DNA from 2 places in the Bacillus altitudinis genome. Region 2 is predicted to be linked to the other one. Evidence: a T-box and tRNA genes for the amino acid it is inferred to sense, from the RefSeq annotation. Region 2 holds a T-box; the other holds one or more tRNA genes.
What was found. The T-box of region 2 lies ahead of alaS (alanine--tRNA ligase). A T-box ahead of a tRNA ligase gene usually reads a tRNA of that ligase, here a tRNA-Ala.
Positions count from the first base shown of each region.

Region 1: it encodes a tRNA-Ala, which carries the amino acid that the T-box ahead of alaS (alanine--tRNA ligase) is inferred to sense. The anticodon was not compared.

Region 1 covers NZ_CP009108.1:1,059,193-1,066,879, reverse strand. Annotated here, with positions in the region: rRNA gene ID12_RS05390 (23S ribosomal RNA) at 1-8, opposite strand, end outside; rRNA gene ID12_RS05385 (16S ribosomal RNA) at 190-1,738, opposite strand; tRNA gene ID12_RS05380 (tRNA-Ala) at 1,866-1,941, opposite strand; tRNA gene ID12_RS05375 (tRNA-Pro) at 1,950-2,026, opposite strand; tRNA gene ID12_RS05370 (tRNA-Arg) at 2,034-2,110, opposite strand; tRNA gene ID12_RS05365 (tRNA-Leu) at 2,122-2,207, opposite strand; tRNA gene ID12_RS05360 (tRNA-Gly) at 2,220-2,291, opposite strand; tRNA gene ID12_RS05355 (tRNA-Leu) at 2,322-2,404, opposite strand; tRNA gene ID12_RS05350 (tRNA-Lys) at 2,412-2,487, opposite strand; tRNA gene ID12_RS05345 (tRNA-Thr) at 2,525-2,600, opposite strand; tRNA gene ID12_RS05340 (tRNA-Val) at 2,634-2,709, opposite strand; rRNA gene rrf (5S ribosomal RNA) at 3,492-3,607, opposite strand; rRNA gene ID12_RS05330 (23S ribosomal RNA) at 3,669-6,599, opposite strand; rRNA gene ID12_RS05325 (16S ribosomal RNA) at 6,782-7,687, opposite strand, start outside.
Region 2 covers NZ_CP009108.1:3,323,517-3,331,203, forward strand. Annotated here, with positions in the region: gene ID12_RS16820 (DUF1292 domain-containing protein) at 87-371, opposite strand; gene ruvX (Holliday junction resolvase RuvX) at 387-803, opposite strand; gene ID12_RS16830 (IreB family regulatory phosphoprotein) at 807-1,073, opposite strand; gene alaS (alanine--tRNA ligase) at 1,163-3,799, opposite strand; T-box leader at 3,878-4,085, opposite strand; gene ID12_RS16840 (AI-2E family transporter) at 4,129-5,193, opposite strand; gene ID12_RS16845 (amino acid ABC transporter ATP-binding protein) at 5,419-6,147, shown strand; gene ID12_RS16850 (transporter substrate-binding domain-containing protein) at 6,162-6,971, shown strand; gene ID12_RS16855 (amino acid ABC transporter permease) at 7,052-7,687, shown strand, end outside.

The sequences.
Region 1 (7,687 bases), 1.4 Mb from region 2:
ACTTAACCATTTCTTACTTTAGAAAGAATCACTATGTGTGATGAACTTTGCATTGCATTCAATGTGAATGTATTACTTATTGTTATCTAGTTTTCAAAGAACAATCCTGTCTCGCTAGAGACATGTTTGAAGGAATGATCCTTCAAAACTAAACAAGACGAAAACGCACGCTGCTCCATATATCCTTAGAAAGGAGGTGATCCAGCCGCACCTTCCGATACGGCTACCTTGTTACGACTTCACCCCAATCATCTGTCCCACCTTCGGCGGCTGGCTCCATAAAGGTTACCTCACCGACTTCGGGTGTTACAAACTCTCGTGGTGTGACGGGCGGTGTGTACAAGGCCCGGGAACGTATTCACCGCGGCATGCTGATCCGCGATTACTAGCGATTCCAGCTTCACGCAGTCGAGTTGCAGACTGCGATCCGAACTGAGAACAGATTTGTGGGATTGGCTAAACCTTGCGGTCTCGCAGCCCTTTGTTCTGTCCATTGTAGCACGTGTGTAGCCCAGGTCATAAGGGGCATGATGATTTGACGTCATCCCCACCTTCCTCCGGTTTGTCACCGGCAGTCACCTTAGAGTGCCCAACTAAATGCTGGCAACTAAGATCAAGGGTTGCGCTCGTTGCGGGACTTAACCCAACATCTCACGACACGAGCTGACGACAACCATGCACCACCTGTCACTCTGTCCCCGAAGGGAAAGCCCTATCTCTAGGGTTGTCAGAGGATGTCAAGACCTGGTAAGGTTCTTCGCGTTGCTTCGAATTAAACCACATGCTCCACCGCTTGTGCGGGCCCCCGTCAATTCCTTTGAGTTTCAGTCTTGCGACCGTACTCCCCAGGCGGAGTGCTTAATGCGTTAGCTGCAGCACTAAGGGGCGGAAACCCCCTAACACTTAGCACTCATCGTTTACGGCGTGGACTACCAGGGTATCTAATCCTGTTCGCTCCCCACGCTTTCGCTCCTCAGCGTCAGTTACAGACCAGAGAGTCGCCTTCGCCACTGGTGTTCCTCCACATCTCTACGCATTTCACCGCTACACGTGGAATTCCACTCTCCTCTTCTGCACTCAAGTTTCCCAGTTTCCAATGACCCTCCCCGGTTGAGCCGGGGGCTTTCACATCAGACTTAAGAAACCGCCTGCGAGCCCTTTACGCCCAATAATTCCGGACAACGCTTGCCACCTACGTATTACCGCGGCTGCTGGCACGTAGTTAGCCGTGGCTTTCTGGTTAGGTACCGTCAAGGTGCAAGCAGTTACTCTTGCACTTGTTCTTCCCTAACAACAGAGCTTTACGATCCGAAAACCTTCATCACTCACGCGGCGTTGCTCCGTCAGACTTTCGTCCATTGCGGAAGATTCCCTACTGCTGCCTCCCGTAGGAGTCTGGGCCGTGTCTCAGTCCCAGTGTGGCCGATCACCCTCTCAGGTCGGCTACGCATCGTCGCCTTGGTGAGCCGTTACCTCACCAACTAGCTAATGCGCCGCGGGTCCATCTGTAAGTGACAGCCGAAACCGTCTTTCATCCTTGAACCATGCGGTTCAAGGAACTATCCGGTATTAGCTCCGGTTTCCCGGAGTTATCCCAGTCTTACAGGCAGGTTACCCACGTGTTACTCACCCGTCCGCCGCTAACATCTGGGAGCAAGCTCCCTTCTGTCCGCTCGACTTGCATGTATTAGGCACGCCGCCAGCGTTCGTCCTGAGCCAGGATCAAACTCTCCGAAAAAGTACAAAACCGAAGTTTTGTTTTTCGTCAGCGTTTGACTGACTACCTATGAAGTATCATAGGATTTTTTTATAAAAACTCGAATTAACAGGTACGTTTTGTCTTGTTTAGTTTTCAAAGATCATATTGGTGGAGCCTAGCGGGATCGAACCGCTGACCTCCTGCGTGCAAGGCAGGCGCTCTCCCAGCTGAGCTAAGGCCCCATAAAAGATGGTCGGGAAGACAGGATTCGAACCTGCGACCCCTTGGTCCCAAACCAAGTGCTCTACCAAGCTGAGCTACTTCCCGATCTTAATGGCGCGCCCGAGAGGAGTCGAACCCCTAACCTTTTGATCCGTAGTCAAACGCTCTATCCAATTGAGCTACGGGCGCTTATTTTATAATGCCGAGGGCCGGACTTGAACCGGCACGGTAGTCACCTACCGCAGGATTTTAAGTCCTGTGTGTCTGCCAATTCCACCACCCCGGCGTGGATGGTATAAGCGGAAGACGGGATTCGAACCCGCGACCCCCACCTTGGCAAGGTGGTGTTCTACCACTGAACTACTTCCGCATTACAGGATTTCTTTATGTTGTTTGGCAATGCGGGTGAAGGGACTTGAACCCCCACGTCATAAAGACACTAGATCCTAAGTCTAGCGCGTCTGCCAATTCCGCCACACCCGCATGAAAATGGTGAGCCATGAAGGACTCGAACCTTCGACCCTCTGATTAAAAGTCAGATGCTCTACCAACTGAGCTAATGGCTCGCTTTTAAAGCGACTTGTCTATCTTACCATATGAAAGTGGTGCCGGCAAGAGGACTTGAACCCCCAACCTACTGATTACAAGTCAGTTGCTCTACCAGTTGAGCTACACCGGCTTTATCTATCCTAACATTATGTAAGAATAAATATGGTGGAGGATGACGGGCTCGAACCGCCGACCCTCTGCTTGTAAGGCAGATGCTCTCCCAGCTGAGCTAATCCTCCATATTATGTCGTTTCGAATGTCTCTCGATCTGACAAATAGTATTATATAACGATAAGATATTGTTTGTAAAGACTTTTTTAAAATAATTTTTGAATTTATTTTAAAGCTATTTTTTCACATCTTTTCGTTAAGGCACCTAAAGAAGTTTACCACTTGTCTCTTCATTTTAAAAGTCTTTTTTTCATTTTTTTATGTTTTTTTGTTAAAAAGGGGATTAATAGCGCTTTTTCAATGTAAAAACAGCTCTTTTAAAGCTGAAAAATGTTTGTTTTATTCCTTAAATCCTCAGATAACGTGCATATAGAAACGAATTTTTTTATTATTTTATTTTTCCGAGAAACCATTTTGTAAATTTGCTTTATATTAAATTGATCCTGGTCATTTTCCAAAAATTCGTCTCAATGTTCCCTTGCCTCATCAAACATTGTGGTGCTTAACTCAAATCTTCCTCCCCTCTCTCATTAGCAAACCAAGATGCCCTTTGCTCTCTTATGTAGGTTTCAATGATCTAGCAGCAAGCGCAGTTCGCTACATATGGTTGCCAGAGGAGAAGATCCTTCTTAGACATGTTTACTCGTTCGATGTTGACTCTTAGCAAGATGAGCGAGCGACGAGATTAGATGATAAGAATATTATAGAATGTCTAGAATTCCAGTGAAGGGGATGAAATGAATGAGTTATTGAGAATGTAGTGAAAGACCACTATTTTCAATATAAATAGATATATCATTTATTGAAACACAAAAAAGACCAGTTCCGACTGGAACTGATCCTTTGAAAAGCTTGGCGGCGTCCTACTCTCACAGGGGGAAACCCCCAACTACCATCGGCGCTGAAGAGCTTAACTTCCGTGTTCGGTATGGGAACGGGTGTGACCTCTTCGCTATCGCCACCAAACCTGATGGAGAGAATGTTCTCTCAAAACTAGATAACAATGTTCATTTTTCACATTAGAATATAGGTTAAGTCCTCGATCTATTAGTATCTGTCAGCTCCACGTGTCACCACGCTTCCACCTCAGACCTATCAACCTGATCATCTTTCAGGGATCTTACTTCCTTGCGGAATGGGAAATCTCATCTTGAGGGGGGCTTCATGCTTAGATGCTTTCAGCACTTATCCCGTCCGCACATAGCTACCCAGCGATGCCCTTGGCAGAACAACTGGTACACCAGCGGTGCGTCCATCCCGGTCCTCTCGTACTAAGGACAGCTCCTCTCAAATTTCCTGCGCCCGCGACGGATAGGGACCGAACTGTCTCACGACGTTCTGAACCCAGCTCGCGTACCGCTTTAATGGGCGAACAGCCCAACCCTTGGGACCGACTACAGCCCCAGGATGCGATGAGCCGACATCGAGGTGCCAAACCTCCCCGTCGATGTGGACTCTTGGGGGAGATAAGCCTGTTATCCCCGGGGTAGCTTTTATCCGTTGAGCGATGGCCCTTCCATGCGGAACCACCGGATCACTAAGCCCGACTTTCGTCCCTGCTCGACTTGTAGGTCTCGCAGTCAAGCTCCCTTGTGCCTTTACACTCTGCGAATGATTTCCAACCATTCTGAGGGAACCTTTGGGCGCCTCCGTTACATTTTAGGAGGCGACCGCCCCAGTCAAACTGCCCACCTGACACTGTCTCCCTGCCCGATAAGGGCAGCGGGTTAGAAGGTCAATACAGCCAGGGTAGTATCCCACCGATGCCTCCACCGAAGCTAGCGCTCCGGTTTCCAAGGCTCCTACCTATCCTGTACAAGCTGTACCAACATTCAATATCAGGCTGCAGTAAAGCTCCACGGGGTCTTTCCGTCCTGTCGCGGGTAACCTGCATCTTCACAGGTACTATAATTTCACCGAGTCTCTCGTTGAGACAGTGCCCAGATCGTTGCGCCTTTCGTGCGGGTCGGAACTTACCCGACAAGGAATTTCGCTACCTTAGGACCGTTATAGTTACGGCCGCCGTTTACTGGGGCTTCAATTCGCACCTTCGCTTACGCTAAGCGCTCCTCTTAACCTTCCAGCACCGGGCAGGCGTCAGCCCCTATACTTCGCCTTACGGCTTCGCAGAGACCTGTGTTTTTGCTAAACAGTCGCCTGGGCCTATTCACTGCGGCTTCTCGGGGCTTTAACACCCTAAGAAGCACCCCTTCTCCCGAAGTTACGGGGTCATTTTGCCGAGTTCCTTAACGAGAGTTCTCTCGATCACCTTAGGATTCTCTCCTCGCCTACCTGTGTCGGTTTGCGGTACGGGCACCTCTCACCTCGCTAGAGGCTTTTCTTGGCAGTGTGGAATCAGGAACTTCGCTACTAAATTTCGCTCGCCATCACAGCTCAGCCTTCACGGGAAACGGATTTGCCTATTTCCCAGCCTAACTGCTTGGACGCGGATATCCAATACCGCGCTTACCCTATCCTCCTGCGTCCCCCCATTGCTCAAATGGTGAGGAGGTGGTACAGGAATATCAACCTGTTGTCCATCGCCTACGCCTTTCGGCCTCGGCTTAGGTCCCGACTAACCCTGAGCGGACGAGCCTTCCTCAGGAAACCTTAGGCATTCGGTGGACGGGATTCTCACCCGTCTTTCGCTACTCATACCGGCATTCTCACTTCTAAGCGCTCCACCAGTCCTTCCGGTCTGACTTCACTGCACTTAGAACGCTCTCCTACCACTGTTCGTAAGAACAGTCCGCAGCTTCGGTGATACGTTTAGCCCCGGTACATTTTCGGCGCAGAGTCACTCGACCAGTGAGCTATTACGCACTCTTTAAATGGTGGCTGCTTCTAAGCCAACATCCTGGTTGTCTAAGCAACTCCACATCCTTTTCCACTTAACGTATACTTTGGGACCTTAGCTGGCGGTCTGGGCTGTTTCCCTTTCGACTACGGATCTTATCACTCGCAGTCTGACTCCCAAGGATAAGTCATCGGCATTCGGAGTTTGACTGAATTCGGTAACCCGGTAGGGGCCCCTAGTCCAATCAGTGCTCTACCTCCGAGACTCTTACCTTGAGGCTAGCCCTAAAGCTATTTCGGAGAGAACCAGCTATCTCCAGGTTCGATTGGCATTTCACCCCTACCCACACCTCATCCCCGCACTTTTCAACGTGCGTGGGTTCGGGCCTCCATTCAGTGTTACCTGAACTTCACCCTGGACATGGGTAGATCACCTGGTTTCGGGTCTACGACCACGTACTCATGCGCCCTATTCAGACTCGCTTTCGCTGCGGCTCCGCATCTTCTGCTTAACCTTGCACGGGATCGTAACTCGCCGGTTCATTCTACAAAAGGCACGCCATCACCCGTTAACGGGCTCTGACTACTTGTAGGCACACGGTTTCAGGATCTATTTCACTCCCCTTCCGGGGTGCTTTTCACCTTTCCCTCACGGTACTGGTTCACTATCGGTCACTAGGGAGTATTTAGCCTTGGGAGATGGTCCTCCCGGATTCCGACGGAATTTCACGTGTTCCGCCGTACTCAGGATCCACTCTGGAGAGAACAACATTTCAGTTACAGGGCTGTTACCTTCTTTGGCGGGCCTTTCCAGACCTCTTCGCTTATATCGTTCCTTTGTAACTCCGTATAGAGTGTCCTACAACCCCAAGAGGCAAGCCTCTTGGTTTGGGCTGTTCCCGTTTCGCTCGCCGCTACTCAGGGAATCGCATTTGCTTTCTCTTCCTCCGGGTACTTAGATGTTTCAGTTCCCCGGGTATGCCTTCTCATACTCTATGTATTCAAGTATGGATACTACTCCATTACGAGCAGTGGGTTTCCCCATTCGGAAATCTCCGGATCAAAGCTTGCTTACAGCTCCCCGAAGCATATCGGTGTTCGTCCCGTCCTTCATCGGCTCCTAGTGCCAAGGCATCCACCGTGCGCCCTTTCTAACTTAACCATTTCTTACTTTAGAAAGAATCACTATGTGTGATGAACTTTGCATTGCATTCAATGTGAATGTATTACTTATTGTTATCTAGTTTTCAAAGAACAATCCTGTCTCGCTAGAGACATGTTTGAAGGAATGATCCTTCAAAACTAAACAAGACGAAAAACGTACGCTGCTCCATATATCCTTAGAAAGGAGGTGATCCAGCCGCACCTTCCGATACGGCTACCTTGTTACGACTTCACCCCAATCATCTGTCCCACCTTCGGCGGCTGGCTCCATAAAGGTTACCTCACCGACTTCGGGTGTTACAAACTCTCGTGGTGTGACGGGCGGTGTGTACAAGGCCCGGGAACGTATTCACCGCGGCATGCTGATCCGCGATTACTAGCGATTCCAGCTTCACGCAGTCGAGTTGCAGACTGCGATCCGAACTGAGAACAGATTTGTGGGATTGGCTAAACCTTGCGGTCTCGCAGCCCTTTGTTCTGTCCATTGTAGCACGTGTGTAGCCCAGGTCATAAGGGGCATGATGATTTGACGTCATCCCCACCTTCCTCCGGTTTGTCACCGGCAGTCACCTTAGAGTGCCCAACTAAATGCTGGCAACTAAGATCAAGGGTTGCGCTCGTTGCGGGACTTAACCCAACATCTCACGACACGAGCTGACGACAACCATGCACCACCTGTCACTCTGTCCCCGAAGGGAAAGCCCTATCTCTAGGGTTGTCAGAGGATGTCAAGACCTGGTAAGGTTCTTCGCGTTGCTTCGAATTAAACCACATGCTCCACCGCTTGTGCGGGCCCCCGTCAATTCCTTTGAGTTTCAGTCTTGCGACCGTACTCCCCAGGCGGAGTGCTTAATGCGTTAGCTGCAGCACTAAGGGGCGGAAACCCCCTAACACTTAGCACTCATCGTTTACGGCGTGGACTACCAGGGTATCTAATCCTGTTCGCTCCCCACGCTTTCGCTCCTCAGCGTCAGTTACAGACCAGAGAGTCGCCTTCGCCACTGGTGTTCCTCCACATCTCTACGCATTTCACCGCTACACGTGGAATTCCACTCTCCTCTTCTGCACTCAAGTTTCCCAGTTTCC
Region 2 (7,687 bases):
TTTCAATAATAGTTTACATATAGAATGTAAAAAAAGACCTGTGAAGAAAGATCACAGAGATCATGTTCACAGGCCTTTTATTCGTTCTATTCTTCTTCGTCTTCTTGATCTAAGAACGTATTTAACGTTTCTTCAATCATGTCCCACTCTTCATCCGTTTCAATTGGCTCTAATTCGCCATCTTCACCGTCTTCGTTTGGTGTGAAGCTTGATGCATGAATTTCAATTTCTTCGTTATCTTGTTCAGAAATTGGGTAGTAAAGAACATATGATTTGTTAAAATGGTCGCTTTCAAAAGTAAATAGTACTTCGCAAAGCTGCTCATTTCCATTATCATCAACGATTGTAATTTGCTTTTCTCCGTGTTCCATTTGATTCACCTCATTTTAATTTAAGCTGTCTAAATACCCTTGAAGGATCATAACAGCCGCCATTTTATCAATGACTTTTTTACGCTTTTGTCTGCTCACATCTGCAGAGATGAGCATTTTTTCTGCTGCCATCGTTGACAGACGCTCGTCCCAAAGCACAACAGGAACATTGTACGTGTTTTCTAACACTTTCGCAAATGATTGGCTGGCCTCGCCTCTTGGACCGACCGTACCGTTCATATTTTTTGGAAAACCAAGGACAATTTTATCCGTTCCATATTGCGAGACGATCTCAGACAGGCGGCTGAGACCAAAGTCTCCGCCTGCTTCATCAATTTTAATGGTTTCAATCCCTTGAGCTGTCCATCCCATTTCATCACTGATTGCCACACCAAGGGTTTTCGTGCCTAAATCTAAGCCTAAAATTCTCATGTTTTACGCCTCTTTATGTGTCTCTAAGTACGATTTAACCAATTCCTCAATTAATTCGTCTCGTTCTAGTTTACGAATTAGGTTGCGTGCATCCTGATGTCTTGGAATATAAGCAGGGTCGCCTGACAGCAAGTATCCGACAATTTGATTGATCGGGTTGTATCCTTTTTCTTGGAGTGCGTCATAAACTGTTATGAGCACTTCATTCACATTGGTTTCAGCTGAATCATCAGAGAAGTTAAACTTCATTGTCTTATCAAATGAACTCACTGCTTCTTGCACCTCTCTTCCAACATTCTACTAGCAAGCTTTTTTCTAACCGCTCATCTAATACCATTATTCTACACTACATTGACTGATTATAAAACGGATTTGACAGATTCTTCGACAGTTGCCAGTGCTTCTTCAAGCTTTTCTGGCTGTTTCCCGCCTGCTTGTGCCATATCTGGGCGTCCGCCTCCGCCTCCGCCGCAAATTTCAGCTGCCTGCTTCACAAGTTTTCCTGCATGAAGACCTTTTTCAATGACATCTTTTGTCACACCGGCTGAAATGTTGACTTTTCCATTTTGAACGGCACCAAGTACGATGACAGCTGAACCTAATTTCGCTTTTAATTCATCAACCATCGTTCTTAAATGGTTCATGTCTTTGGCGTTTACTTTTTCAGTTAACACGTTCACTCCGCCAACTTCGATAACTTTTTCCAAAATAGAGCCAGCTTCTGCTTGACTTAATTTCGCAAGAAGTGATTCGTTTTCTCTTTGAACTTCTTTTAAATCAGCCTGCAAGGAAGCGATGCGTTTTGGTACATCTTTTGTATTTGATTTCAGTTCATTAGCTGCCTTTTCTAAAATCGCAAGCTGATCATTTAATTCTTCATAAGCACCTTTACCTGTTACAGCCTCAATACGGCGTGTTCCAGCACCAATACCCGATTCAGATGCAATTTTAAACAATCCGATCTCCGCAGTGTTTTGAACGTGACAGCCTCCGCATAACTCGATGCTGTAATCACCCACTTGCACAACACGGACAATATCGCCATACTTCTCGCCAAACAGCGCCATTGCGCCCATTTCTTTTGCTTCAGCAATTGGTTTCAGGTCAATGGCAACCGAAATGCCTTCCCAAATCTTTTCGTTGACGATTTTTTCAATTTGTGACAATTCTTCTTTTGTTACTTGTCCAAAGTGAGAAAAGTCAAAGCGAAGTCTGTTTTCATTCACAAGTGAACCCGCTTGGTTAACGTGGCTGCCCAATACATCTTTTAGCGCTTGGTGCAAAAGATGTGTCGCTGTGTGATTTTTCACAATGCCTTTTCGAAGCGCTGATTCGACTTCTGCAGTGACTTCAATGCCTTTTTGAACCGTACCACTTACGACGACTCCTTCGTGGACATGCTGGCCGTTTGGCGCCTTTTTCACATCTTTGATATCAATGATCGCTTCGGCACTTTTTAACGTTCCTTTATCCGCCACTTGTCCGCCGCTTTCCGCATAGAAAGGTGTTTCATCTAATAAAATTTGCACCGTTTCCCCTTCGTGTGCTTCTGTGACAATTTCACCGTTTTGAAGCAATTCGATAATACGAGCATCTGCAGTTAAATTTTCGTAGCCAACAAACGTACTTTCTGCTTTTATATCGCCTAAAGCCCCGCCTTGAACCTGCATACTGCCCACATCTTGTCTGGCATTTCTTGCACGTTCACGCTGCTTCTCCATTTCTAGCTGGAAGCCTTCACGATCGACTGTCATGTTCTCATCTTCAGCATATTCTTCTGTGAGTTCGACCGGGAATCCATATGTGTCATAAAGCTTAAACACATCTTTACCGGAAATTTGTGAGCTGCCATTGTCTCGTTCTTTTTTGATCACTTCTGATAAAATGGCTAACCCTTCATTCAGTGTCTCATGGAAACGCTCTTCTTCATTTTTGATCACTTTTGCAATAAATTCTTCTTTTGCTTGAACATCTGGATAGAAATCCTTCATGATCTCCGCAACAACTGGAACTAGATCATACATGAATGGACGGTGGATATGGATCGTTTTTGCATAACGCACAGCACGGCGCAGCAAACGTCTTAACACATAACCTCGGCCTTCATTAGAAGGAAGCGCTCCATCACTGACGGCAAAGGCAACAGTACGAATATGGTCAGCAATGACTTTAAATGCTGTGTCTTTTTCTTTTGACTCCCCATAGCTTTCTCCAGAAATCGTTTCTACTGCACGAATAATCGGCATGAACAGGTCTGTATCAAAGTTCGTCGGTACGTTTTGAATCACAGAGACCATACGCTCAAGACCCATTCCTGTATCAATGTTTTTCTTCGGAAGCGGTGTATATGTACCATCTGGATTATGGTTAAATTCAGAAAAAACAAGATTCCATACTTCTAGATAACGTTCATTTTCTCCGCCTGGATATAATTCAGGGTCGTTCATGTCGTTGCCATATGCTTCGCCGCGATCATAGAAAATTTCTGTATTCGGACCACTTGGCCCCTCGCCAATATCCCAGAAGTTGCCCTCTAGACGAATAATTCGTTCCTCAGGGACACCCATTTTATCTCTCCAAAGAACATATGCTTCTTCATCCTCTGGATGTACCGTTACAGATAACAGATTCGGATCAAAGCCAATCCACTCGTCACTTGTGAGGAATTCCCAAGCCCATTCGATTGCCTCTTCTTTGAAATAGTCTCCAATAGAGAAGTTGCCCAGCATTTCAAAAAACGTATGATGGCGTGCTGTTTTCCCTACATTTTCAATGTCATTTGTACGAATTGATTTTTGTGCGTTGCAAATACGTGGATTCTCAGGCACGACGCGGCCATCGAAGTATTTCTTTAATGTTGCCACCCCGCTGTTAATCCATAAAAGTGTTGGATCGTCATGCGGTACGAGGGACGCACTCGGTTCGACAGCATGTCCTTTTTCTTTAAAAAAATCTAAAAACATTTGACGTACTTGAGCTGAAGTTAAAGTTTTCATCATAAATCCTCCCTTTTTATTCTCAATCTTCACACAAACGAAAAAACATCCCGCCCTATGCAAGCAAAAAACTACTTACACAGGGACGAGATGCTCTCGCGGTACCACCCTGATTATAGACATATGCGTCTATCACCTTCACATCCGATAACGCCGGAAGAGAGCGGCAGTGTTTATCTGCACTCGGGACTAGCTTCCGTTAAAGGTCTGATAAGGCTTTTCTCAGCAAACAAAGCCTCTCTCTGCAACAGCTTTTTAACGTACTCGGGTCCGTCATTGAATTCAATATGTATGAATCGAAATTATTATAGACAACTCGGCTCGTCTTGTCAATGAACGCTTCGTCTCATGTGAATATATTGCACAATAATGACCCTCATAATGGCTGCGGACGGTACGGCTAAAATCATTCCAATCAAGCCAAACAGCTCCCCTCCAGCGAGTAACACCAGCATGATCACGACAGGATGCATATGCAGGCTTCTCCCGACAATGATCGGACTCAGTACATTGCTTTCTAAAAATTGAAGCACGGCTACTGTAATTAGCACAATGATCACTGACTTCACTGAGATGGTAAAAGCGATAAAGACAGCTGGGATCGCTCCAATAATCGGGCCAAAATACGGAATGACATTCGTTGCACCGATTAACATACCTAGTACAAGCGGATATGGAATATGAAACAGCCAAAGAACAATGGCAGCAGCACCTCCAATTAAAGAACAGACAAGCAATTGCCCTCTAATATAATCCCCAAGTGAGTCATCCACTGCTTTCACAAAGGCATGTCCCCTTTTTCGAAAGCTTGGCGGGGTTAAATACCATGCTGCCCGCTTCATCGTGTTCATATCTTTCACCATATAAAAGACAAGAAAAGGAATAAGTGCAGCAACTAAGGCGTAATCAAGCAATACTTTACAGCTTAGAATCATCCGCTCTGCCCCATTTGCGGCATACGTCTCAGATTGGACAATAAAACGATCCAGCCGTTCATGTAGTCCATCAGGCCAGTGGCTTGTATGACGATGAACATGTGATAAAGCACCATTATACGTTTCGGCAAGCATGGGAATTTGCTCCGACAATTCATTTAACTGAGCGATTAAAACCGGTGCCCCTTTATACACAGCCAAACCAATGCCGCCAAAAAACAGCACATATATTAATAAAAGACTGACCGTCCTTGGCAAACCTCGCTTATGTAGTCTTTCAACAATTGGATAAAGAAGATAAGAAATAAAAATAGCGATAAGAAGCGGGATCAAAACCGCTTTGAGCAATAAAAAAATAGGCATCCATAGCTCGTCGAGCTGAACCAAAATGAGTAAAGACGCAAGGACAAGCAGTACACCTGCAGCATATATTAGAAACTCGATCGGACGTTTCTTCACCTTTTTCACCTCTCTTCTTATTGTTTAACCAACTTCTGCAATTATCCATGTAAATAAAATTTGTCCTAACTTTGTTAAAAATGAATACACATGAAACATACGGCTCCATCCAAAGTCACTGTTTGCTGTAAAAATCTCGTTAGAAAATATTCCATTATTTTCTTATTTTCACCTCATTTATGCTAGAATCCGCTTTAGCTCAATCATTAGAAGAGGAGGTTCTTCATGATCACATTCGAAGAAGTCAACAAGCATTACGGCCAGTTCCATGTACTTAAGGACATTAACCTACATATTCAAAAAGGTGAGGTTGTTGTGATCATCGGTCCTTCAGGGTCTGGAAAAAGCACGATCCTCAGGTGTATCAATCGTCTTGAAAGCATTGATGAAGGAAAAGTCCTTGTCAATCAAGTGTCTGTTCAGCATCCGAAAACCAACATCAATCTCATCAGGCAAAATATCGGGATGGTGTTTCAGCACTTCCATCTTTATCCGCATAAGACGGTGCTTGAAAACATTATGCTTGCGCCGATGAAGGTTAAAAAAGTGAGCAAAGAAGAAGCAAAGGAAACAGCTGAATTTTATTTAAATAAAGTTGGCATTCCTGAAAAAGCAGACACCTACCCTTCTAGACTCTCAGGAGGACAGCAGCAGCGTGTGGCAATCGCAAGGGGACTTGCAATGAAACCTGAGGTCATGCTTTTCGATGAACCAACATCAGCTCTTGATCCAGAGATGATCGGTGAGGTGCTAGATGTGATGAAACAGCTGGCAAGGGAAGGAATGACAATGGTCGTTGTCACGCACGAGATGGGGTTTGCCCGTGAAGTCGCAGACCGCATTGTGTTTATTGATGAAGGAAGAATTCTTGAAGAATCAACACCAGCTGCCTTTTATGAAAAACCGCGCGAGAAACGCGCTCAGCTCTTTTTAAGCCGTATTTTAAATCACTAGGGGGAATGAATTTGATGAAAAAAATGAAACGCTTTGGCCTATTACTGTTGATGACTTGCTGTATGATCGCTCTCGCTGCCTGCGGCTCTGCCGAGAAAGGCTCAACCGATGCAAAACAAGGTAGCTCATTAGAAGCCATTAAGAAAGACAAAAAAATCGTTTTCGGTGTGAAAAACGATACTCGTTTATTTGGTCTAAAAAATCCTAGTAGCGGGGATATTGAAGGGTTTGATATTGATATCGCAAAAGCGATCACTAAAGAAATGCTCGGTGATGAAGGAAAAGCAGAATTCAAAGAAGTGACATCTAAAACAAGAATTCCTTTACTGCAAAAAGGAGATATTCATGCCATTGTTGCCACAATGACGATCACAGAAGAGCGTAAAAAAGAGGTCAATTTCTCAGACGTATACTTTGAAGCAGGACAATCACTGCTTGTGAAAAAAGGCAGCGACATTCAATCGATTGATAATCTTAAAAAAGGTACGAAGGTGCTTGCAGTGAAAGGGTCCACTTCTTCTCAAAACATTCGCGAAAAGGCACCAGAAGCATCCGTTTTAGAATTTGAAAATTACCAAGAAGCCTTTACAGCCTTAAAATCAAATCAAGGGCAAGTTCTGACAACTGATAATGCAATTTTATTTGGCATGGCAGACGAAGATTCAAATTATGAAGTCGTTGGCGGAACATTTACCGATGAGCCTTATGGTATCGCTGTGAAAAAAGGCGATGAAGAATTGACAGAAGCCATTAATAAAGCGTTAAAGGCATTAAAAGACAATGGAGAGTATGACAAGATTCATAAAAAATGGATCAAAGAATAATCAATTGACTCGATCAATCTCAACACCCTCAGGAGAGCCGCTTGCCGGCTCCTCTGTTGATTAGGAAGGAAGTGAACTGATTGCTGCGGTTTTCCATTTTAACTGAGAACTTCCATCTTTATTTAGAAGGGTTTAAATATACGATTGGTGCAAGTGTCATTGCGTTGATTGGAAGCTTTTTCATCGGTACACTCATTGCCATTATGAGAATTGCGCCACTAAGGCCGCTCAACTGGTTAGGGACGGCTTACGTGGAATTTATTCGGAATATTCCGTTATTATTGATCACCTTTGTGTTCTTTTTTGGTTTACCGGTACTTGGCATTGTGGCAGATGGCTTTACAGCAGGAACCATTGCCCTCTCCATTTATACGTCTGCTTTTATCGCTGAAGCCATTCGTGCAGGTATACAAGCTGTACCGCTTGGACAAATGGAAGCAGCTAGAGCTTCTGGTCTGACATATGGCGGAACGATGCGATATATTATTCTGCCGCAGGCCATCAAAATTGTCATTCCACCACTTGGGAATCAATTTATCAACCTTGTGAAAAACTCGTCTATTTTAGGTGTCATTGCAGGGTTTGATCTGATGTACCAAGGAGACCTTATCGCTTCGAGAACGTTTGTGACATTTGATGTATACATTTTTGTTGCCATGTTCTATCTTCTATTGACCATTCCACTTAGTCTAGGCGTTGGTTATTTAGAAAAAAGA